Regions from separate parts of the Solwaraspora sp. WMMA2101 genome, predicted to be linked through region 1. Evidence: riboswitches for the same ligand, from Rfam matches in the RefSeq annotation. Region 1 holds a riboswitch; each other region holds the start of a gene.
The links. Region 1 has a riboswitch for cyclic di-AMP ahead of ACN28F_RS07770 (C40 family peptidase). Riboswitches for the same ligand answer to the same signal wherever they lie in the genome.

Region 1 (5,620 bases):
CCATGCTCTCGGCGAAGGTCGCGTCGGTGACCGGAGTCTCGATCGGCCGGTGGATCAGGTCCACCATCCGGCCGTCGTCGAAGACCTTGACCAGCCAGTCCTCCGGCGGCCGTTCGGCGGTGAACCCGGCCGCGACCAGGGCGGCCAGCGCCGCCTCCACGTCCGACTCGCGGATCAGGAAGTCCACGTCGTGATCGCTGGAGTGCCCGCCGTGCGCGTAGACGGCGAAGCTGCCACCCAGAACGAAGGGGATCTCCGACTGCTTCAGTACGGCCGCCACCCGCTTGAGGGTGTGCAGCAGACCGTCGTCTCCCTGTTGAGCCATCTGTCTCTCCGATGGGTGGTGATGGTGACGGGTTCCACCGGTACCCGGGGCGTGACGGCTTCACACCTTCGCGTCGCCGACGCGAAGGTGCGGAGACTCGCTACCGTTGGAAAGGTGCTCGTCACTGAGACTCCGGCGCATCCGTCCCCCGTCCCTGAGAGCTCCACACTGGATTCACTTGTGGCACCGCCGGCTGCGCCGGCGATCAGCGCCCCGATCACTCCGACCGCCCCGACCCGCCGGGTCCGCCGGATCGCCCTGGTGGGCATCGACGGCGTCGGCAAGACCACCCAGGCGCGGCTGCTCGCCGACGCGCTCACCGCCGCCGGCCTGCCCGCCCACTACCGGCGCAACGCCGGCGGTCGCCGGTGGCTGGACCGGCTGGCGGTGCGACTGGGCCGGCCGGACGCCCGGCGGCTGGTCGGACGCAACGGGCTGATGTTCTGTGAAGCGTTGCTGCGGTGGCTGGCGATCGCCCGGTCGGTCCTGCGTTCGCCCGGCGGCGTCGCCGTGATGGACCGGTACGCCGTCTGCCAGTACGTCAGCATCCGCCGCCACGGTGCCGCCGCTGCCTGGGAGCGGCTGGCCCGGCTGGCGTACCGGATCTTTCCCCGGCCGGATCTGACCTTCCTGCTCTGGCTGCCGCCGGCCGAGGCCCGGCACCGGATCGAGGCGCGGGGCACCGACAGCGAGTCGCTGGAGCATCTGGTGCGCAGCGCGGCGGCCTACCGGTCGTTGCCCGAGGCCGCCGAGTTCGTGGTGATCGACGCGCGGGGCAGCGCGGCCCAGGTCGCCGCGCGGCTGCGTCAGCACCTGGTCGACCGGCTACCGGCCGACCATGGTGGCCGCCTCGGGCGGTGATGAACCGCACACCCTGCTCAGCCCGTACATCCGGGCGTGGGACGTGACGGTCTGGCAGTGACGAGGATCGCAGGGGACGCGGTGACGGGAATGCCGGCGCCGCGTCCGGCGTCATGCTCTCGTGCGGGCCCGCGAAAGGCCGCGGACCTCCGCGAAACGCACCATGGGCAGACCCGTCGCGACGGCGCGACCGAGGTGCCTGGCAGGAAACATCAATCCTGCTCACAGCAATTACTCAGGCAATCGTGTCAGCTTCGACTCACGAGACGGAATCCCTGACGCGTCTTATCTGTTGTGCAGGTGTCGGCATCGTTCGGCGGGACCCGCACATCCGGGTACGCCGGTCGGTGGCGACGTGACGGGGGAGAGGCTGATGGAGATGCGCATCGCAGGTGCCAGGGCAAGTGGGGTTAACGAGGGGACCGTGAGCAACGTGGAGAAGACGATGGCTTTGCGGACCGACGAGGTGGCCGAGGAGCGGGACCTCGTTGGCGTCTACCTGCATGAGATCTCCCGTACGCCGCTGCTCGACGCGGCCCGGGAAGTCGAGCTGTCCAAGGCGATCGAGGCCGGGCTGTACGCCGAGCACCTGCTCGAGGAGGGCACCCCGCGGGCCGGGGTCAGCCGCGAGGAGCTGGAGCGGCTGGTCATCGAGGGTGAGCGGGCCAAGGACCTGTTCATCCGGGCCAACCTGCGGCTGGTGGTGTCGATCGCCCGCCGCTACGTCCGGTCCGGGATGCCGATGCTGGATCTGATCCAGGAGGGCAACACCGGTCTGGTCCGGGCGGTCGAGAAGTTCGACTACGAGCGCGGCTTCAAGTTCTCCACCTACGCCACCTGGTGGATCCGGCAGGCGATCAGTCGGGCCATCGCGCAGCAGGAGCGGACCGTCCGGCTGCCGGTGCACCTGGTCGAGGACGTCAACCGGATGCGCAACGTCGCCCGCCAACTCACCCGGGAGCTCGGCTCGGATCCGGAGCCGGAGCAGATCGCGGCATCGCTCGGAGTGCCGGTCGAGCGGGTGCACGAGCTGGTCCGCTGGTCGCAGGACACCGTCTCGCTGGACACCCCGGTCGGCGACGACGGTGACACCAACCTCGGTGACCTGGTGGCCGACAGCGACGCGCCGTCGCCGGAGGACATCGTGCTGACCGGGTTGGAGCGCCAGCGCATCGAGGGCCTGCTGAACCACCTCGACGACCGGTCCGCCGGCATCATGCGGGCCCGCTACGGGCTGGAGGACGGCCGGGAGCATTCGCTCACCGAGGTCGCCTCGCGGTTCTCGCTGTCCCGCGAGCGCATCCGCCAGCTGGAGATCCAGGCCCTCGGCCGGCTGCGTGAGCTGGCCCGGGCCGAGGGGCTGCAGGCGGCCTGACCGGTCGGTCGCTGCCACGACCACGGTCCCCTGTGACGACGAGGGCCCGGCATCCGTAAGCGGATGCCGGGCCCTCGTGTCGGTGCCGGTCGGTCAGCGCACCCGGCCGTACCCGTACGGTGCCATCATGTCCACGCTGGCCAGTTGGACGGGCTGGCCGAACGTCGGTGCGTGGATGACCTTGCCGTCGCCGACGTACAGGGCGACGTGTGCGAGGTTCCGGTAGAACACCAGGTCGCCCGGTGCCAGGTCGCCACGGTTGATCTTGGCGACCCGGTCCCACTGCATGGCGGCGTTGTGCGGCAGGCTCTTGCCTGCGGCCCGCCAGGCAGCCAGGGTCAGACCGGAGCAGTCGTAGCCGTTCGGCCCGCTGGACGCCCACACGTACGGCTTGCCGATGGCGCCGTACGCGAACTCGACCGCGACGCCGGCGGCGCCGGCGACCGACGGGATCGTCCCGGTGTACGACGAGCCGGACTCGGTCGCCGCACCGTAGGCCTCCTCCCGCTTGTCCATCAGCTTGTCGATGTCGGCTTCGATGGACTTCTTGCGGTCGGCGAGCTCCTTGGCCTGGGCTTCCTGCTTGGCGAGCGTCGCCTGCAGCTTCTCCTGCTCAGCCAGGTACGTCGCCTGGGTGCTGGTGAAGTTGCTGAGCCGCTGCTGACGGTCCCGCGCGAGGTGGTCGAGGGTGCCCAGCCGGTCCAGGAAACCGTCCGACGAGCCGCTGTCGAGCAGCGCGCTGGCGGTGCTCAGCCCGCCGGACTTGTAGGCGGTGATGGCGATCTGCCCGACCTCGACCTCGGCCCGGGCGAGTTCGTCCTGCAGTGGACCCAGCTTGGTGTCGAGCTCCTCGACCGCCGCCCGGGTGGTCTTGGACTCCTCGGTGAGCCGGTTGTACGACTCGACGACCTTGGCCAGTTCCTCGGATTCCTTGTTGATCTGCTGCGTGAGTTCGCTGACCGAGGGCTGGGCGGAGACGGCGACGGCCGGAACCACCAGCCCGGCGGTCACGCCGGCCAGCACGAGGGTACGCAGCAGAATCCGCGCTGTTGACAAGAACGCAGAACCCTTCTTCCCACGCCGCCTACCGGGTTAGCTGACGGATTCGGGCGGGAAGGTGTCGCCCTACCGCGTGTGACACGCGGATTCACCCCAGACGTGCTCGGTGGGTCCCCGGGTCACCACCATGCGATCACCGAACAACTACTTTCAGTGATTGCCGGATGGTGATTCGGCGGCACCGGGCCGGCGTCACCGGGGTCGGTGACTGGTAACCGGACCAGCGAATCTAACCTAGCCGCAACGGTTGCTCGCGGAAACCCTCGCTCGTCGTGATCCGTGGCATCGACCATGGTGGAGTGGCGCCGATAGTCACAGAATGTAGTGCACAGTGGCGCTGCGTCATGCAATGGCGAATCGGGTGGCTTCGCGAGGTGGTCGCACGGTGACCGGGCGCCAGGTTTCGATCGACTGGGCGAAATGCTCGATAAGTCGCTCTACGCGGTTGCTGGTGGGCATCCACTAGGGTAAATAAGAACAAAAGTGTCGTATCGGAGTCCAGGAAGCGTCCTGCCGTACGTCAATCAGCTAGGTGGCAGAATGCGTATCTTCCATCGAGTAGCTCGCCGTTTGCACAATGGACGCGCAAGGTCAGTGCCGTACCCGACCTTCGGAGGCAGCCGATGCGTGCCACCCGCCGGACCCCGCCACTACGCGGATCCCCGACCCTTCGCCGGGCCGCCCGGCCGGGCGACCGCAGCAGCACCACGACACCGTTGATCCCCCGGACACCCGGGCGCCGATCGCCCGCCCGTGGCGCGGCACCCGGCGCCCCGGTCACCCGACCCGCCGCCGCTGGGCCGACCTTCTACCGCCAGCCCGGCATCTGCGTCACCGCCGACTGGTTCGTCGTCGCCGGGCGTCGGTTCGCGATCCGGGACCTCACCGAACTGCGTACCGCCCGTGGCGCCCGGGACCGGCTGACCGGGCGGTTGGTGGCAGTGACCGTCGTCATCCTCTCGGCGATCGCGGTGACCATCGGCTTCACCCAGGGGCTCGCCGAGGTCAGCGCTGCTGCCTATTTCGCGATGCTGGTGGCGGCGTTCGTCCCGGTCGGCCTCGGCTGGCTCGGCGACAAGGTACGGCCACGGTCCTACGAGCTCTGGGGCCGACACGAGGGCCTGCTGGTCCTGCTGTTCAGCACCGACGAGGAACGCCAGTACGGGCAGGTGAGCCGGGCGTTGATGCGGGCCCGGGAGATGTCGCGGCTGGCCGGCCTGTCCGAGCCGGTGACGATCGAGCCCTGGGTGCCCGACCAGCGGTGAGCCGGCCGGCGGCCCCCGCCGCCGGTCAGCCCGCAATGTCCTCGTCCAACTGCCGGGCGAGGTCGAGCAGCATCGCCACCGATTCGTTGGCGGACAGCGCCTCCGCGCGGAGTCGATCGAAGACATGCTGGTACGACCGGACCTCGCCGGCCCGGTCGATGACCTCCTCGACCAGCGCGCTCTCCACGTAGACCACGTCGGCGTCGGCCTGATCGGCGAAGTGCAGGATGACGAACGGGCCGAGGACGGTGTTGCTGCCCGCGGCGAAGGGCAGCACCCGGACCGAGACGTGCGGGGCGGCGCACATCTTCGCCACGTGGCGCAGCTGCTCGCGCAGAATGCGCCGACCGCCGGTCATCCGACGGAGCGCGGCCTCGTCGAGGATCACCTCGATGCGGGGCGGGTCGGCACCGTCCAGCACCGCGTGCTGGCGGGCCATCCGGATCTGTACCCGACCCTCGATCTCCTCGGCCGGTACGTGGTGCGGGCCGTCGGCGGGGATCACCGCCCGCGCGTACTCCTCGGTCTGCAGCAGGCCGGGGAAGCTGATCGGCTGGAAGTACTGCAGCGCCGAAGCCTCGGCCTCCAGCCCGATGTAGGCGGCGTAGGCCGCCGGCACCCGGTCCTTGTACCCGCTCCACCAGGCCCGTCGCCGGGCTGCCCGGGCCAGTTCGACCAGTTCCTGGACCTGCTGCTGGTCGCGGACCCCGTAGAGGTCGAGCAGGGCCTTGACGT
Region 2 (5,620 bases), 1.8 Mb from region 1:
GAGGCGTTCGGCGACCGGGAGCCGACGAAGCGCAAGATCGTCGCGACCTGCCCGCACTGCTTCAACACCCTCGGCAACGAGTACGGGCAGCTCGGCGGCGACTTCGAGGTCGTACACCACACGCAGCTGCTGGCCCACCTGGTCGCCACCGGCAAGCTCACCCCGGTCACCCCGGTCGACGGCGGTCTGACCTACCACGACCCCTGCTACCTGGGCCGGCACAACCGGGTCTTCAGCCCACCCCGCGAGGTGCTCGGCGCCGCGCTCGGTGCCGACGACGCGGTACGCGAGATGCCCCGCAACTCGGAGCGGTCGTTCTGCTGCGGGGCCGGTGGCGCGCGGATGTGGATGGAGGAGCGGATCGGCAAACGGGTCAACGTCGACCGGGTCGAGGAAGCCCTCTCCACCGGTGCCCAGACGATCGCCGTCGGCTGCCCGTTCTGCTTCACCATGCTCGGTGACGGGGTCACCGGAAAGCAGTCCAGCGGCGCGGCGGGCGAGGGCGTCGAGGTCGTCGATGTGGCGACCGTGCTGCTCAGGTCGGTCACGCCGGCGGTAGCATCGTCGACGGCCGCCGAGGAGTAGGGAGAAGCGGGTGCTGGGTTGGGCCCGTGAGTTCCTCTCCCAACCCTGGCCGTTCCTGACCCTGGCGACTCTCGCCGTCGTCGGCGTGCTGGTCCACCGGCCACTGGCCCGCCGGCTCGGCTGGGCCCGCTGGCCCACCCTGGGCATGCTGCTGGGTGCGGCGGCGGTCGCCGCGCTCACCCTGCCTCCGGCACCGGTCGGCACCGGCGTACCGCTGGCTCCCGGGGTCTCGGTCTCCGGGCCGGACGCCGCCGTGATCGCGGCCTGCGCCCGGTCGTTGACCGACCCGGCCGTGCTCTGGTCCGGGCTGGTCACGGTGGATTCGCTCGGCGAGCGGGTCGGCAACGTCGCGATGTTCGTACCGCTGGCCTTCTGCACGGTGCTGGCGGTACGTCGACCGGTGCTCGCCACCGGGTTGCTGCTGCTGGCACCGGCCGGGGTGGAGCTGGCCCAGGCGGTGTCCGGGCTGGGGCGGGAATGCGTCGGCTACGACTGGGTCAACAACGCCACGGGCGTCCTGCTCGGTGCGGCCGCCGGCGGGGTCGTGGCGGTGGGCTGGCGGGTGGTCGGCTCCGGGCCGGTCAGCTCCCGCCGCTCGCGACGTTCGTCGCGATGAACACACCGCGCGCGATCCTGCCCCGGCGCTCGTCGAGCACGGTACGGGTGGCGGCCACCGCCCACTCCACCGACGGGTACCGGGCCAGGCACCGCTGAGGCCAGTCCGCGGCGCCACCGTCCGTACCGGTGTCTGTACCGGCGGCTTGCGCGTCGGTGTGCCCGAGGATCCGCAGCGCGTCGAGGGCGTCGAGGAGCCCGGCCAGCGCGGCGGTGCGGGCACCGACCGGTCCGTTGCCCCGGCGGGCGGTCAGGAGCCGTTGCCGTGCCTCGGTCTCGGGCTCCGGGGTCGTGCCGTCCGGCGTCGGGTAGCGGGTACGCCGCAGGATCGGCACCCGACCCTGCTCACGCCGGAGCAGGCCGGCCTCGGTGAGCGTGTCGAGCACCCGGTCGACCAGCCCGGGTGCGAGGGCGGTCACCCAGTGTTCCGGCGGTTGCCGGGCCGCTGCGTGAATTCTGCGCCAGGTGGCCTCGAGCAACGGGTCGGTGCCGAGCGGGTCGGGTGCGCGTTCGCCGCCTGCGGTGACCCGGCCGTCGACGTCGAGGTCGAGGTGGCCGGTCGCGGCGAGGTCGCACAGTACGGCGCCGGCGACGCCGTGGTCGAGGTCGTCGGTGGCGATCAGTACGGTGCCGGAGTCGTCGTGACCCAGGAGCACCAACTCTTCGGGAAGGCTGAGTGTCGTCATCGTGTCACGCTAGCGTGATCGGATGGACGCTGCCGGTCATGTGGTGCGGTGGGTGGATCTCCAGCCTTGAGCGAATGCGCATCCTTCCAATAGGGTGGTGCACCGACCGCTGCGAATGTCGGCCTCCGTTTCCCCCGCCCGGGAGGCCCCGGCGATCGTTCATGAAGGAGTCGCTGCCAATGGCACGTGTGCTCACCCGTACGCGCACAGGTGATTACTTTAAGTTTCTATCTGGTGACTCAAAGAAGTTTTCGCCCATTGTCGGGCGTGGTGTCGTCGCCCTGCTGCTCGTCCTGACCGCGGTCGTGGGGCCGGCTGCCCCGGTGGCCGCCCAACCCTCTCTGGCGGAGATCGAAGCCGAACTGGACGCCCAGTGGCTGAAGCTGGAACCGGTGATCGAGCAGTACAACAAAGTTCGCAGCGAACTCAAGGCCAACCAGAAAAAGGCCGCTGAACTCGACAAGCGGATCGCGCCACTGTCGTTGCAGGCCAGTCTTGCCGCTGACGAGATCGGCGAGGTGGCCAACAGCTACTACCGCACCGGTCCGTCGAGCGAACTCAACGCGTTGCTGAAGACCGGTTCGCCGACCAGTCTCGCTGATCAGCTGCTGGTGCTGGACCGGATCTCCAAGCGGCGTCAGCAGCAGATCGCGACGGTGATCGAGACCCGCGACCGCTACCTTGCCGAGCGGCAGGCGCTCGACGAGCTGATCGCGCAGCAGAAGGCGCAGGACGAGGAGCTGGCCGACAAGCGCAAGACGATCGACGCCGAGATCGACAGGCTGGAGCAGGCGCGGCTGGCCGCGTACCGGACCACCGGTTTCACGGGCGGTTCCGGGGCGTCCGGGCCGTGCCCGGCCGCATCGGTCGGCGGGGCGGCGGGGGTCGCGGTCGGTACGGCGTGCGCGCAGATCGGCAAGCCGTACGTCTGGGGTGCCACCGGTCCTAACGCGTTCGACTGCTCAGGTCTGACGCAGTACGCGTGGGCGAGTGCGGGTGTCGGGCTGACCCACTTCACCGGCGCGCAGTGGAACCAGGGTTCGACGGTCAGTCGGTCGGAGGCGCGCCCAGGTGATCTTGTCTTTTTCTTCAGTGATCTGCGTCACGTAGGTCTCTACATTGGCAACGGCATGATGGTGCACGCGCCACGTCCGGGACAACCCGTGCAAATGGAGAATATCGACAACATGCCGGTGGTCGGATTCAAGCGCGTCGGCTGAACGTGCAGGTCAACGTCGGCCGGTACGGTCCGAAAGTGCGGGGCGGTCGGCGATCATCGATCGTCCGGACCGGCACTTTCGGACCGGCTGGACCCTGTTCTTCGAACGCGTGAACGACGGCGGGTGATATACGACTAGCAATCGATCGAGTACGTTGAGAAATGAGTAGTCACCTCGCTTGCGTGACGAGAACGGCCCTCTCTACCCTTGGGGATCGTCGAGTCGGGAGGACGTCAACCAGCCCGGTTGACCTCGGCCTGACACCGCCAAATCGTCAGCGACACGGCGAGCCGGGGACCCACGGAACCGGGGTGAATCCACAGCGTCGTCTGTGGTAGGGCGTCTCCTTTCCGCCCGAACCCGTCAGCTAACCCGGTAGGCGGTCTGGGGAGAAGGAGTCCTGGTGGCTACGACAGCCCCTCGGCGATCCGGATGGTCCGACCAGGACCACCTCCGGACAGTCCGGAACACCCGTCGACGCCTCCTCCGGGGCGCGATCGCCGTCACCGCCAGCATCGGCCTGCTGCTGACCGGCGCACCCGCACCCGCCCAGGCGCAACAGACCGTGGCGGAGATCGAAGCGCAGATCGACGAGGTCTGGGCCGAGCTGGAGCCCACCATCGAACGGCACAACGCCGTACGGCAGGACCTCACAGCCAAGAAGAAGCAGGCCGAGGCGCTGCAGAAGAAGATCCAACCGCTGCAGGTCCAGATCGACCTCGCGATGGACCGGGTCAGCGAGTTCGCCGCCCGGTCGTACAAGGGCGGCAGCCCGTCGGCGTTCAGCGCGATCCTGACCAGCGGCAAGCCGACCCACCTCGCCGACCAGCTGGAACTGCTCGACCAGTTCGCCCGCCGGCAGGCCCGCGACGTCCAGGCCGTGGTCGACCTCAAGGAGAAGTACGCCGCGGAGAAAGCTCCGCTGGACCAACTGATCGTCGAGTTGACCAGCACCGAGGCGCAGCTGTCCGCGAAGGCCAAGGAGATCGACGCCGAGGTCGACCGGCTCCAGGAGCTGCGACTGCAGGCGTACGGATCGTCCACCAGCCTGGGCTCGCTGCGCCCGGCACCCTGCCCGGCGACCTACCCGGGGGGAGCCGCCGGAAAGGCGGTCACCTTCGCCTGCGCGCAGATCGGCAAGCCGTACATCTGGGGATCCGCCGGCCCGAGCGGTTACGACTGTTCCGGGTTGACCCTGGCCGCCTGGCGGCAGGGCGGCGTCTCACTGCCGCACAACGCGGCACGTCAGCGGCAGGTGACCAGGAACATCAGCCGTGACGAGCTGCGCCCCGGCGACCTCGTCTTCTACTACAGCCTGTCCCATGTCGGAATGTACGTCGGCGACGGCTGGATCGTGCACGCCTCGCAGGCCGGCGAGCCGATCGCGATGCGCAAGCTCGGCTCCGGCATCCACAGCTACGGAAGGCCCGGCTAGACCTCACTCCTCCCCATGGCCTGGCGCATGTCGCGGATCCCCCCGTTGCGCGGCAGCACCGGCCACCAGAAAGACGCTCTCCCAGGTCTCCCCCCGGCCTGGGAGGGCGTCTTTCGCTACCTGCCCGCGCTGGCTCAGCTGGTCGGCCAGGTCCGCCACTGCTGCCAGGACCGGCTCGGGGTAGGTCCGCGCTGTCCCTGGTAGCGGGAGCCGTAGACCGACGACCCGTACGGATGCTCGGCGGTCGACGACAGCCGGAAGATGCAGAGCTGGCCGATCTTCATGCCGGGCCACAGCTTGATCGGCAGGTTCGCGACGTTGGACAGTTCGAGCGTGACGTGGCCGGAGAAGCCCGGGTCGATGAAGCCGGCGGTCGAGTGGGTGAGCAGCCCGAGCCGGCCCAGGCTGGACTTGCCCTCCAACCGGGCGGCGAGTGCGTCGCCGAGTGAGACGACCTCGAGCGTCGAGGCGAGCACGAACTCGCCGGGGTGCAGCACGAACGGGTCGCCGTCGGGCACCTCGACCTGCGACGTCAGATCGTCCTGCCGGGTCGCCGGGTCGATGTGGGTGTACAGGTGGTTGTTGAACACCCGGAAGTACCGGTCGAGCCGGACGTCGATGCTCGACGGCTGGATGAGCGCAGGCTCGAACGGTTCGAGGGAGAGCCCGCCGGTCTTGGTCTCCGCGACGATGTCCCGGTCGGAGAGGAGCATCGTCACACCATAGCGACCCTCGGCCGGGCACCTCGCCGGCTGGGGTAATCGTCGAGGGCGGACACGCCGCGTTCCGACTATCTCTTCGAACACATGTTCGATAGAATGGTCGGCATGGCAACCTGGTCCCAGTTCGCAGCCGACGAGCCCCGCCTGGCCACGGCGATCCGGCTTCTCATGCAGCAGTACGGCCCCGGTCTCGGCTACCTGGCGACGGTGCGTGCCGACGGTGGCCCCCGGGTTCATCCGGTCTCGCCCGTGATCACCAAGGACGGGTTGTTCTGCTTCATCGTCGACTCGCCCAAGCGTCGCGACCTGGAGCGCGACGGGCGGTACGCGCTGCACTCGTTCCCGCCGGAGGAGAGC
Region 3 (5,620 bases), 3.9 Mb from region 1:
GCCGCAACGAGGTCCGCCGGGCCGGCATCGACGGACTCTTCGACGCGCTGTGGGCACAGGCCCGCCGGCTCGTGGCGGCGTCCCGGCTGCCGGGTCAGGCCGAGTTCGAAGACGAGCTGTCCGATCGGGACGATTTCCGGGACTTCATCAAGGCCTGGTGGCCACGGCTGCTGCCCCGGCACGTGCTGGCCTGGCTGGCCCGGCCGGAACGGCTGCGCCGCTACGCGCAGGGGATCCTCGAACCGGCGGAGATCAGGTTGCTCGGGGAGTCGTTGCGGGACCTGGCCGAGCAGGGTCCGACGATCGCCGACGTCGCGCTGCTCGACGAGTTGGCCGAGCTGCTCGGTCGACCGCCGCAGCCCAAGCGCCGCCAGCAGGATCCGTTCCGGCTCGCCGGTGGGGTACGAGAGGTGACGACCTTCGTCGACCGGGAACGGGCCGCGCGGGCGGCGGCGCGGGAACGGCCGGTGGACTACCGGGAGTACGCCCACGTGGTGGTCGACGAGGCACAGGACATCTCGCCGATGCAGTGGCGGATGATCGGCCGTCGGGGGCGGCTCGCGTCGTGGACGGTGGTCGGGGATCCGGCGCAGACGGCGTGGACCGGGGATCCCGGCGAGCTGGCTCAGGCCCGCGACCGGGCGTTGGGTCGTCGGCCCCGGCAGGAGTTCCAGTTGACCACCAACTACCGCAACCCGGCGGAGATCTTCGAGCTGGCGGCGGAGGTGATCCGTACCGTCGCCCCGGACGCCGTGCTGCCGACGGCGGTGCGCTCGACCGGGGTGCCGCCGCGCCGCGAGCAGGTCGACGTCGCCGCACTGCCGGCGGCGGTCCGCCGGGCGGCCACCGCGCTGCTCGCCGAGGTGGAGGGGACGGTGGGGGTGATCGCCGCGGTGGCCCGACGCGACGAGGTCGCCGGCTGGCTGGCCACCGAGCTGACCGACCCACGTCTGCAGGTCGTGTCGAGTCTGCAGGCCAAGGGCATGGAGTACGACGGCGTGGTGCTGGTCGCGGGAGCGGAGATCCGTGCCGAGTCGGCAGCGGGCGTACGGACGTTGTACGTGGCGCTGTCCCGGGCGACCCAACGGTTGGTGACCGTCGATCCGGTGCCGGGCGGCGGCTGACGGGCCTGCTCCGGCGGCTCCCGGCGGGGGTGGTGGGCGCCGCCCGGTCATCTGTTGCACATATCGCTATGTGGGCATTAGTCTTCGGTCGGGGCACCGGGCGACGGAAGGTGACCGGGATGGGCGCGGGACACGATCACGGAGCGGGCACCGCCGGGCAGCGACACTACGGGCGGCTGTGGATCGCGTTCGTCCTGCTGGCGGTCTTCATGGTCGTCGAGGCGGTGGCCGCGCTGCTCACCGGCTCCCTGGCGCTGCTCTCCGACGCCGGGCACATGTTCACCGACGTTCTCGGCATCGGCATGGCGCTGGCCGCGATCGCCGCCGGCCGTCGCGCGTCCGACGATCCGCAGCGCACCTTCGGCCTCTACCGGCTCGAGGTGCTCGCCGCCCTGGCGAACGCGGCGCTACTCGCCGGGGTCGCCGGCTACGTCATGGTCGAGGCGGTCCGCCGGTTCGCCGACCCGGAGCCGGTGCCCGCCGGCCCGATGCTGGCGGTGGCGGTGGCGGGCCTGGTCGCCAACCTGGTCGCGTTCGGGCTGCTGCGCGCCGGCGCCAAGGAGAGCCTCAACGTCCGGGGCGCCTATCTGGAGGTGCTCGGCGATCTGCTCGGCTCGGTCGGGGTGATCGTGGCGGCCCTGGTGATCGCCACCACCGGCTGGTGGTACGCCGACCCGGTGGTCGCCGTCGCCGTCGGGGCGCTGATCCTGCCCCGGACCTGGCGGCTGGCCCGCTCCGCGGTGCGGGTGCTGGTCCAGGCCGCGCCGGAGCACGTCGACGTGCCCCGGGTCAGGGCCCGCCTGGCCGCCGTGCCGGGCGTGTGCGACGTGCACGACCTGCACGTGTGGACCCTCACCCAGGGGATGGAGGTGGTCTCGGCGCATCTGGCCACCGTGGCCGGTGCCGAGGTCGGCGGGGTGCTGCGCGACGCCCGGCGGGCCCTGCACGAAGAGTTCGGAATCGATCACGCAACGCTGCAAGTCGAGCCATTGTCGCCTGCGGACCCCTGCGGACCGACGGACTGGTGATTAGCGGACGCTTAAGTTTCGTGACCTTCCCGCGACGCAAACAACGGCGATATACCTTTATTTCCGATTTATCTAGACATAATATGTTCATCGATCTCGCGACAGATGGCGACCGGACCGGTAGCCTCGGCCTCGGTCTTCGTCCGGGCGGCGCCCCTCCGGCGCCCGCGAAGGCCGTCGCCTAATCGCCTGTACGGCGAGCCGGGGAACCACGTTCCTGGGGTGCATCCGCGTCAGCGGTAGGGATCTTCCGTCCCGAACCCGTCAGCTAACCCGGTCGGCGGCTGACGGAAGGAACCTGCACGGTGACGTACCCGCTCCCCGAACGACCCCGGCGCGCGACGCCGGGGCGGAAGAACCGCTTTGCCCGCCTGGTGCCGCTGGCCGCGATCCTGATCGCCGTCACCGGAGCGCCGGTCGGTGCCCCGGTGCCGGCCGGTGCCGCGCTACCCGCCTACGCTCCCGCCGGCTCCGACGACGAAGGCGGCACCCCGAGTCTGCGCAAGGAGCTCGACGCGGCCTCGCGCGGCTGGATCGACGCCAAGGCCGCGCTCGACAACTCCGGCAAGCGGCAGAAGCAGCTCACCGCACGGCTGGCCGAGGTCGAGACCGAACTCGAGGTCCGCAACACCAACGTCGGTCAGCTCGTCGACCGTGCGTACCGCAACGGCCGGCTCGGTCCGGTCTCTGCGCTGCTGAACAGCACCTCGCCGGAAGGCTTCCTCGACCGCGCCGCCGCGTTGAGCGCGGTGACCGCCAACGAGGAGAAGCAGCTGCGCGAGCTGTACCGCACCCGCGACCAGGTGACCCGGTCGAAGGCGGCCATCGAGAACGAGATCCGCGAGCAGCGCAAGCAGCTGACCATCATGGATCAGCGCAAGAAGCAGGCCGAACGGGCCCTCGCGGTGGCCGTCGCCGCTGAGGAGCAGGCCCGTGAGCAGGCCGAACGCGAAGCGGCGAACAGCTCCGGATCCGGATCGTCGGGCTCCGGATCGTCGGGCTCCGGATCGTCGGGCTCCGGATCGTCGGGCTCCGGATCGTCGGGCTCCGGGTCGGCCAGCGCGTCGGCGACGCCGGCACCTCGCAACGCGAACGGCTCCTGGCCGAGCGAGTCCTGCAACGTCGACGACCCGACCACCTCCGGCTGCATCACCCCGCGTACGTTGCACGCGCTCAACCAGGCCAAGGCCGCCGGCTTCACCCGCTATGTCTCCTGCTTCCGCAACGGCGGCTCGGGTGAGCACCCGAAGGGCCGGGCGTGCGACTTCGCCGCCCAGCCCAACGGCTTCGGCGGGGTCGCCAGCGGCGGGGACAAGACCTACGGCGACAACCTGGCCAACTACTACATCGCCAACGCCGACCGGCTCGGCGTGCTCTACGTGATCTGGTTCAAGCGGATCTGGCTGCCCAGCAGTGGCTGGAAGGCGTACAGCGGTGCCGGCGGCGACCCGTCGAGCGACCACACCAACCACGTTCACCTGTCCGTGTACTGATTCCTCCCCCGAACGACGGCGGTCACCGAACGGTGGCCGCCGTCGTCGTGTCCCGGCCCGCGCGATGCGCCGGCTCGGCCCGGCCGACCTGCCGACTCAGCCCGCGCGATGCGCCGACTCGATCCGCGACCCAATGGTCGGCAAATGGCATCGGCGGTATGCGGGCACAACGAATGGACTGATAACGAATGGACTGATTGCGAAAAGCGCCGACGCCGACCGGCGTTCCGGCCGGCAACGACACCGGACAATCAGTGAGAGCGCTCTTTCAGCTCACCGTCACCCCGACCCTACCCCGTGTTGTCGGAGCCAAGGAGGCTGTGAGAGCGCTCTCACGAAGGTAACGAGCAACCCGTGCGGCTGTCAACCGGAACAGCCGACGCCTACCTGATTCACGAAAGTTCATGTCCGGATATTGACAGCAGGGCCAGGTCTCTGGTGACCTCCTGGCAATAATTCATTAATGGGCGTGAAACAGTTTGTGATCTTGGACTACGCCCGATCTGACCGGAGGCACCATGACACTGTCGATCCGAGGCGGGCGCCGAAGCCGCACGCCGCGCCGGATCCTGGCAGCCACCACCGTGACGGCGCTGGCAGCCGCCGGACTGAACTTCGGCGTGCTGCGCACCGCCGACGCCGCCACCGTCGGCGCCGGCAGCTACACCACCACCCGCCCGGCCGGTGCCGCCGCCCCGACCGCCTGCGGCAACATCTCCGCCAACCCCCGGCAGTACGTGACCGGCAACGCGCCTACCGGTGCGGTACCCACCAACGACTGGTGGTCGTCGCTGCTGTTCAAGCGCTACAACTGCGCGTACTCCGATCCGCTGCACGCCCACCCGATGTCGTTCCAGCCGGCCTCCGGTGGGCTCGGGGTCTCGTACACCACCGAGGCGGCGATCTCCGGCACGTCGACCGGCGTCGGCGAGTACCACTACCCGTACACCCGGGAGTTCACCCTCGGCGTCGCCGGACTCAACGCCCCGGACGTCAAGGTCGACGGCTGGACCGACTGGACCGTCAGTCCGTACTGGTCCGACGGCACCCGCACCCTGCGCACCACCGTCGGCCACGGCCTGCCGTTCGTGTACGCCCAGGTCACCGGCGGAAACGCACAACTGTCGTTCCCCGGCACACCGACGGTCTGGCACCACAGCGGCACCCGCGTCGGATTCTTGATGCGCGGCCACGACTACGTCGCCTACGCCCCCAGCGGCGCGACCTGGACCGTCTCCGGGACCACGATCAGCTCCACCCTGGCCGGCCGTGGCTACTTCTCGGTGGCGCTGCTGCCCACCTCGACCGGCACCAGCGCCGCCCGGCGCACCGCGCTGATGGACAGCTACGGCCAGTACGCCCACGCCCACGTCACCGGCACCCGGGTCAGCTGGAGCTACGACCAGGCCAGCAGCACGGTCGACGCCACCTACAGCTTCACCACCACGGCCCGTGAGGGCTCCGCCACCGGCACGGTCGTCTCGCTCTACCCGCACCAGTGGAAGCACCTCGACGGCGGCAGCCCGATCGCGGAGACCTACGTGTCGGCCCGGGGCCCGATGCGCAACCTGGTCGGCGCGACGTCGTTCCGGACCGCGATGCGCTTCCACGGCGTACTGCCGGAGGTGCCGGCGGTGGCCACCAGCACCGGCGCCGACCTCGCGACCCTCACCGCCCACCTCGACCAGGCCGCCTCCGGAGACCCGTTCGCCGGGTTCAACAACGACACCTACTGGACCGGCAAGGCGCTCGGCCGGGCCGCCCGCCTGGCCGAGATCGCCGACCAGCTCGGCCGGACCGCGCAACGCGACCACCTGCTCGCCGCGATCCGGACCCGGCTGACCGACTGGTTCACCGCCAGCCCCGGCAAGGCCGAGCGGGTGTTCTTCTACGACCAGGCGTGGGGCACCCTGGTCGGCTACCCCGCCTCGTACGGCTCCGACACCGACCTCAACGACCACCACTTCCACTACGG
Region 4 (5,620 bases), 2.3 Mb from region 1:
CGTGCACGCCACCGGTGACGTCGAGTTCGAGCGGGAGATCGGCCTCGAGCTGCTGGTGGAGACGGCCAGACTGTGGCGCTCGCTCGGCCACCACGACCGGCACGGCCGGTTCCACATCGACGGGGTGACCGGGCCGGACGAGTACACGGCGGTGGTCGACGACAACATCTACACCAACCTGATGGCGCAGCGGAACCTGCTGACGGCGGCCGACTGCGCGCTGCGCTACGCCGACCGGGCCTGGGTGCTCGGTGTCGACGACGAGGAGACCGCGGCCTGGCGGGACGCGGCGCTGTCCATGCACGTTCCGTACGACGACGAGCTCGGCGTGCACCCGCAGTCGGCCGGGTTCACCCGGCACCAGGAGTGGGACTTCGCGGGCACCTCGCAGGACCACTATCCGCTGCTGCTGCACTACCCGTACTTCGATCTGTACCGCAAGCAGGTGGTCAAGCAGGCCGACCTGGCGCTGGCGATGCACTGGCGGGGCGACGCCTTCACCGACGAGGAGAAGGCCCGCAACTTCGCCTACTACGAGCGGCGTACGGTGCGGGACTCCTCGTTGTCGGCCTGCACCCAGGCGGTGATCGCGGCCGAGACCGGTCACCTGGAGCTCGCCCACGACTACCTGGGCGAGGCCGCGTTGATGGACCTGCACGACATCAACCGCAACACCCGTGACGGCATCCACGTCGCGGCGCTGGCCGGGGCGTGGCTGGCGTTGGTGGCCGGGTTCGGCGGGATGCGCGACCACGCCGGGGAGCTCTCCTTCGCCCCCCGGTTGCCGCAGCGGATCAACCGGCTCGAGTTCGCCATGATGTGGCGGGGCATGCGGCTGCGGGTGTCCGTCGGGCGCGACGAGGTGACCTATGCGCTACGCGACGTGGATCCGAACGCGACGATCGAGCTGACGCACCACGGTGAGGCGATCACCGTCGCCGCCGACAAGCCGGTCACCCGGGCGATCGCGCCGGCCGGGGCGGCGGGCCCGCCGCCGCAGCAGCCGGCGGGCCGCTCCCCGGTGCGCCGGTCGGCCCGTACCGACTGACTGACCCCGCACCGGCCGCGGGGTCCGACGCGACCCCGCACCGGGCCGCGGGGCCCGACGCTTCGCGCGCCGGCCAGCCGTCCTGACTGACCGGCGCGCGGGCACTCAGAGCAGGGACAGGTGCACGTGGTTGGTGTGGTCGCTGCTCGGGTCGCCGCCGGCGCCGCTGTAGGAGCTCCAGCCTGTCGTCGGTGACCAGAACTGGCGGTACCAGATCACGTAGAGGATGCCGAGTTTGTCGGCGTTGCGGACCAGGAACGCGGTCAGGTTGTTGCCGTAGAGCCGGGCGTCGCCGGTGGCGTCGCCGCCGAAGCCGCTGGACTGCATGGAGAAGTCACAGGCCCGGCCCTTCGGGTGCTCGAACGGGCCACCGGGTCGGAAGCAGGAGACGAAGCGGGTGAAGCCGGCCTTCTTGGCCTCGTTGAGCGCGTGCATGGTGCGGGGGGTGATGCAGCCGCTCGTGGTGGGGTCGTCCAGGCTGCACGACTCGGACGGCCAGGAACCGTTCGCGTTGCGGGGTGCCTGCGCGGCGACCGGCGAGGTGGCCGAGACGAACCCGTTGGTGGCGACCGCGCCGACCAGCTGCAGGGCCTTCTCCGCCTCCTTCTTCTGGCGGGACATCACCTCGAGCTGCTGTTCCTCGCGGGTCACCTCGGCCTCGATCGCCGCGACGGCCCGGGCGGCCTGTTCACGGGCCTCGTTGAGCTCGCGGACCCGCTTGTTGTCGTGCATGGCGATCATGTCCAGGCCTTCGGCCCGGTCCAGCAGGTCGTCCGGGCTGGCGCTGTTGAGCAGCACCATCACCGGGGTGATCCGGCCGAGACGGTACGAATTGGAGGCGACCTCGCCGATCTGCGGGGTGAGTGCCTCCAGACGTTCCTCCACCTTCTCCAGTTCGAGGTTGAGCTGAAGTTGCCGCTTGCGGGACTCCTCGACGGCGGCCTTTGCTTCGACGAAGCCTCGGTTGGTCGACTCGATGACGTCGCTGAGCAGTGGCTGCGCGCCCTCGTCCGAGGGGTCCTGGGCGGCGGCCGGGGTGGCGACGACGAGGCCGGCGAGCAGGGTGGTCACGGCGGCCAGTGCGGCGGTGAACGGAACCCGCCGGTATAGGGGTGCGGTCATCCTGTTCCTTTCCTTGGCCGCCGACCGAGTTAGCTGACGGGTTCGGGACGGAACGATCCCTACCGCGACGTCGCGGATTCACCCCGGTGGAAACGTGGTTCCCCGGCTCACCCCGAAGGACGATTAGGCGGCGGTCACCGCCGGCACCGGTGGGTGCCGCCTGGCGGAGACCGCCGGCAAGCTTACCGGATCGGTGACCGGCGACAACACCTCGACGACCGTCGTTGACCAGGGAGAATTCCGTTACTGGACAACGACTTTAGGTAATGTCCACTTTCTGCGTCGGCGGGCCTACGGCATGTCGCGGCCGGCTGGGTCGATAGTGCCGTGGTCGGGGGATGGAACTGCCTAAAATGCCATAGAAGCCGAAAGTAGGAAATAATCTCCGGATGGATTCCCTGATGACAGACGACCCGTTCCTGACGGCTGCCGATCCGTCCCCGGTCGGTGCGGCCGGCGACGGCGTCACTGACGACAGCGTGGCCGTCATCGGCCTGGGTCGATTCGGTGGGCAGGTGGCGCTGTCGCTGTGCCGGCTCGGTCACCGGGTGCTCGGCATCGACGGCGATCCCCGCCGGGTGCAGCGCTGGTCCGACCGGCTGCCCCGGACGGTGGAGGCGGATCCCACCGACGAAGAGTCGCTGCGGCACCTCGGGGTCGCCGACTACCCGTGCGCGGTCGTCGGCATCGGCGCCGACATCGAGGCCAGCATCCTGACCGTCGTGTCGCTGACCGAGATCGGCGTGCCGGAGATCTGGGCGAAGGCGATCACCGCCAAGCACGGCCGGATCCTCGCCTCGGTCGGTGCCCACCACGTGATCTTTCCGGAGGCCACCATGGGGGACCGGGTCGCGCACCTGCTGGCCAGCAGGATGCTCGACTTCATCGAGTTCGACGACGGCTTCGCGATCGCCAAGGTGTGCGCCCCGGCGGACAGCGCGGGTCAGACCCTGGCGCAGGCCCGGCTGCGGCAGCGGTACGGCATCACCGTCGTCGGCATCAAGGAGCGTGACCAGCATCTGCGGTACGCCGTACCGGACTCGGTGATCCCGCCGGACGCGCTGCTGATCGTCGCCGGGCCGACCGCGGACGTGCAGCGGTTCGGCGGTTGACCCTGGGATCCTGGGCGTAACCGTCTCGTCACGCCTTCATTTCGTGAGCTGATCAGCCTCTGGACTTTCGCAAACTCGTGACTCAGGCTACAGTCCTCCCATGGGAGCGCTTCCATTGATGGATGTGCACCCGGAACACTGTACCGACGCGCGGCGTGGCGCTGTTCGCAGCGCTTCGCCGACCGCTCAGCCCTTGGGCTGGCGGCGGGCCAGCCCGGACTCCGCCGCCAGCCACGCACCGCCTGTCGAGAGGAGGTGGAACCAGAGCCACTCGCGTGGCCCGGCTCCCGCGCGTCACGCACGACCTGGACGCCAAACCGCTCGTGCGTGTCAGTAACTGATGGTGGGGACGGGGGTTGCCCTCCCCGTCCCCACGCTAGTCCTCGATTGTTACGACGTGGAATCGCCGACAAGTCAGGACCGCGACGCCGCTGCGTCCAACTGTCCTGCGCAGCCTGCCGATGCATCGGCAGGCTTCGTTGTGTATGGAGCTGTCGTGGCTGCCTGGCCCGGTCGCGGTCGGGATCGGCGGCAGCGCCGTGCGGGCATCGACAATCGTCCGGGGCCGCCGGTCGACGGTGTCCCAGCTCACAGTGGTCCGGCCGGGGCCCGCACGGCGGAACTGTCACCGGACGGCGGATGGCGCCCCGCGACATGCATCGTTGACCATGGATGTCCTGGCGCTGGTTCGTCCGCCGGTGCCCGCACCGAAAGCGAGTCACCCGTGACCACTGTGCCACCGCCGCCGTCGGATCGCGCAGCCCACCGCGACGGCAGCCGTCGCCCCCGGGCCGCCCGACGGCTGGGCGTCCTGCTCGCCGCCGTACTGCTCGGTCCCGCCCTGCCGGCGGCGAGTGCGAGCGCCGCGACCGGCGCCGACACCGAGGCGCCCACCACCCCCGGTGCCCCGACCGTCGCCGCCATCAGCACGGACCAGGTCACCCTCACCTGGACCGCCGCCACCGACGACGTCGCGGTCACCGGCTACGAGATCGCCCAGATGCAGGCCGACTACATCATCATCAAGACCAGCCCGGTCAACGAGATCACCATCGTCGGCCTGCAGCCGTCACGGACGTACCAGTTCTGGGTGGCCGCACGCGACGCCGCCGGCAACCGGTCGCCGACGAGCCCCGGCCTGCGACTGACCATGCCGCCCGGCGACGACCAGGCACCCACCGCCCCCACCGGCCTGACCGCCACCCAGACCGGCACCGACGCGGTCACCCTGCGCTGGCAGCCGTCCACCGACAACGTCTACGTCGCCTGGTACGAGGTGCTGCGGGTGCACCCCGACGGCTCGACCACCCGGGTGGCCACCGCTCCGCAGCACCCGCCGACCGGTCCGACCGCCCGGGTCGGCGGCCTGCAGCCCGGCACCAGCTACACCTTCGCGGTACGGGCCCACGACGACGCCGGCAACAGCTCGCCGCTGTCCGCGCCGCTGACCGTGACCACCACCCCGGTCGCCCCGACCTGCGAGGTCGCCCACCAGGTGATCAACCACTGGCCGGGTGCCTTCCAGGCGCAGCTGGACGTCCGCAACCTCGCAGCGGAGCCGATCGACGGCTGGACGCTGAGCTGGACCATGCCCGACGACCAGCAGATCGCGTACCTGTGGGGTGCCGAGCCGGTCGACCTCACCCCACCCGACGTCACGGTCCGCAACTACCAGTGGAACCGCCTGATCGCGCCCGGCGGCAGCGTCCAGCTCGGCTTCGTGGTCACCGGCGCCAGCACGACCACCGCGCCGACCGGCTTCACCCTCAACGGCGCGAAGTGCACGGCGGTACGCTGACCCGGAAACGGCCGGCGAAATGTCCCGGTGACGACAACTTGCTAGCCTCGCCCGCATGCGGGTGCTGGTGGTCGAGGACGACCCCGAGGTACGGGGCGCCGTCGTGACCGCGCTGCGTACCGGTGGCTTCGCGGTCGACCAGGCGGCCGACTGGAGCCAGGCCGACCTGAACATGAGCGTCAACGACTACGACTGCCTGGTGCTCGACCGGATCCTTCCGGAAGGCGACTCGCTGAACCAGCTCGGCCACCGCCGCCGCGCCGGCCTGACCGTACCGGCACTGGTGCTGACCGCCCTCGACAGCGCCGGGGACCGGATCGCCGGTTTCCAGGCCGGCGTCGACGACTACGTGGTGAAACCGTTCGTCACCGCCGAACTCGTGCTGCGGGTCCGGGCGCTGTGCCGGCGCCGGGGCGTCACCAGCCCGCCGCTGCTGCGCATCGCCGACCTGGAGGTCGACGCGGCCCGCCGGGAGGTCCGCCGGGCCGGCATCCTGCTGACCCTGACCCGCAAGGAGTTCGCCGTCCTGGAGATGCTCCT

Region 2: another riboswitch for cyclic di-AMP. It lies ahead of ACN28F_RS15940 (NlpC/P60 family protein); the one in region 1 lies ahead of ACN28F_RS07770 (C40 family peptidase).
Region 3: another riboswitch for cyclic di-AMP. It lies ahead of ACN28F_RS25855 (coiled-coil domain-containing protein); the one in region 1 lies ahead of ACN28F_RS07770 (C40 family peptidase).
Region 4: another riboswitch for cyclic di-AMP. It lies ahead of ACN28F_RS18680 (coiled-coil domain-containing protein); the one in region 1 lies ahead of ACN28F_RS07770 (C40 family peptidase).

The regions. Positions count from the first base shown of each region.
Region 1 covers NZ_JBMHMA010000006.1:1,574,368-1,579,987, reverse strand. The annotation lists gene ACN28F_RS07785 (nucleotidyltransferase family protein) at 1-325, opposite strand, end outside; gene ACN28F_RS07780 (dTMP kinase) at 506-1,186, shown strand; gene ACN28F_RS07775 (sigma-70 family RNA polymerase sigma factor) at 1,632-2,561, shown strand; gene ACN28F_RS07770 (C40 family peptidase) at 2,655-3,617, opposite strand; cyclic di-AMP (ydaO/yuaA leader) riboswitch at 3,628-3,769, opposite strand; gene ACN28F_RS07765 (DUF6232 family protein) at 4,244-4,885, shown strand; gene ACN28F_RS07760 (DUF5753 domain-containing protein) at 4,911-5,620, opposite strand, start outside.
Region 2 covers NZ_JBMHMA010000006.1:3,327,043-3,332,662, reverse strand. The annotation lists gene ACN28F_RS15960 ((Fe-S)-binding protein) at 1-585, shown strand, start outside; gene ACN28F_RS15955 (VanZ family protein) at 596-1,201, shown strand; gene ACN28F_RS15950 (GOLPH3/VPS74 family protein) at 1,167-1,886, opposite strand; gene ACN28F_RS15945 (NlpC/P60 family protein) at 2,048-3,106, shown strand; cyclic di-AMP (ydaO/yuaA leader) riboswitch at 3,361-3,503, shown strand; gene ACN28F_RS15940 (NlpC/P60 family protein) at 3,510-4,541, shown strand; gene dcd (dCTP deaminase) at 4,676-5,254, opposite strand; gene ACN28F_RS15930 (pyridoxamine 5'-phosphate oxidase family protein) at 5,369-5,620, shown strand, end outside.
Region 3 covers NZ_JBMHMA010000006.1:5,452,345-5,457,964, reverse strand. The annotation lists gene ACN28F_RS25865 (HelD family protein) at 1-1,124, shown strand, start outside; gene ACN28F_RS25860 (cation diffusion facilitator family transporter) at 1,244-2,152, shown strand; cyclic di-AMP (ydaO/yuaA leader) riboswitch at 2,321-2,451, shown strand; gene ACN28F_RS25855 (coiled-coil domain-containing protein) at 2,458-3,645, shown strand; gene ACN28F_RS25850 (glycosyl hydrolase) at 4,164-5,620, shown strand, end outside.
Region 4 covers NZ_JBMHMA010000006.1:3,912,620-3,918,239, forward strand. The annotation lists gene ACN28F_RS18675 (glycoside hydrolase family 65 protein) at 1-1,048, shown strand, start outside; gene ACN28F_RS18680 (coiled-coil domain-containing protein) at 1,154-2,170, opposite strand; cyclic di-AMP (ydaO/yuaA leader) riboswitch at 2,173-2,310, opposite strand; gene ACN28F_RS18685 (potassium channel family protein) at 2,572-3,282, shown strand; gene ACN28F_RS18690 (cellulose binding domain-containing protein) at 4,007-5,080, shown strand; gene ACN28F_RS18695 (winged helix-turn-helix domain-containing protein) at 5,136-5,620, shown strand, end outside.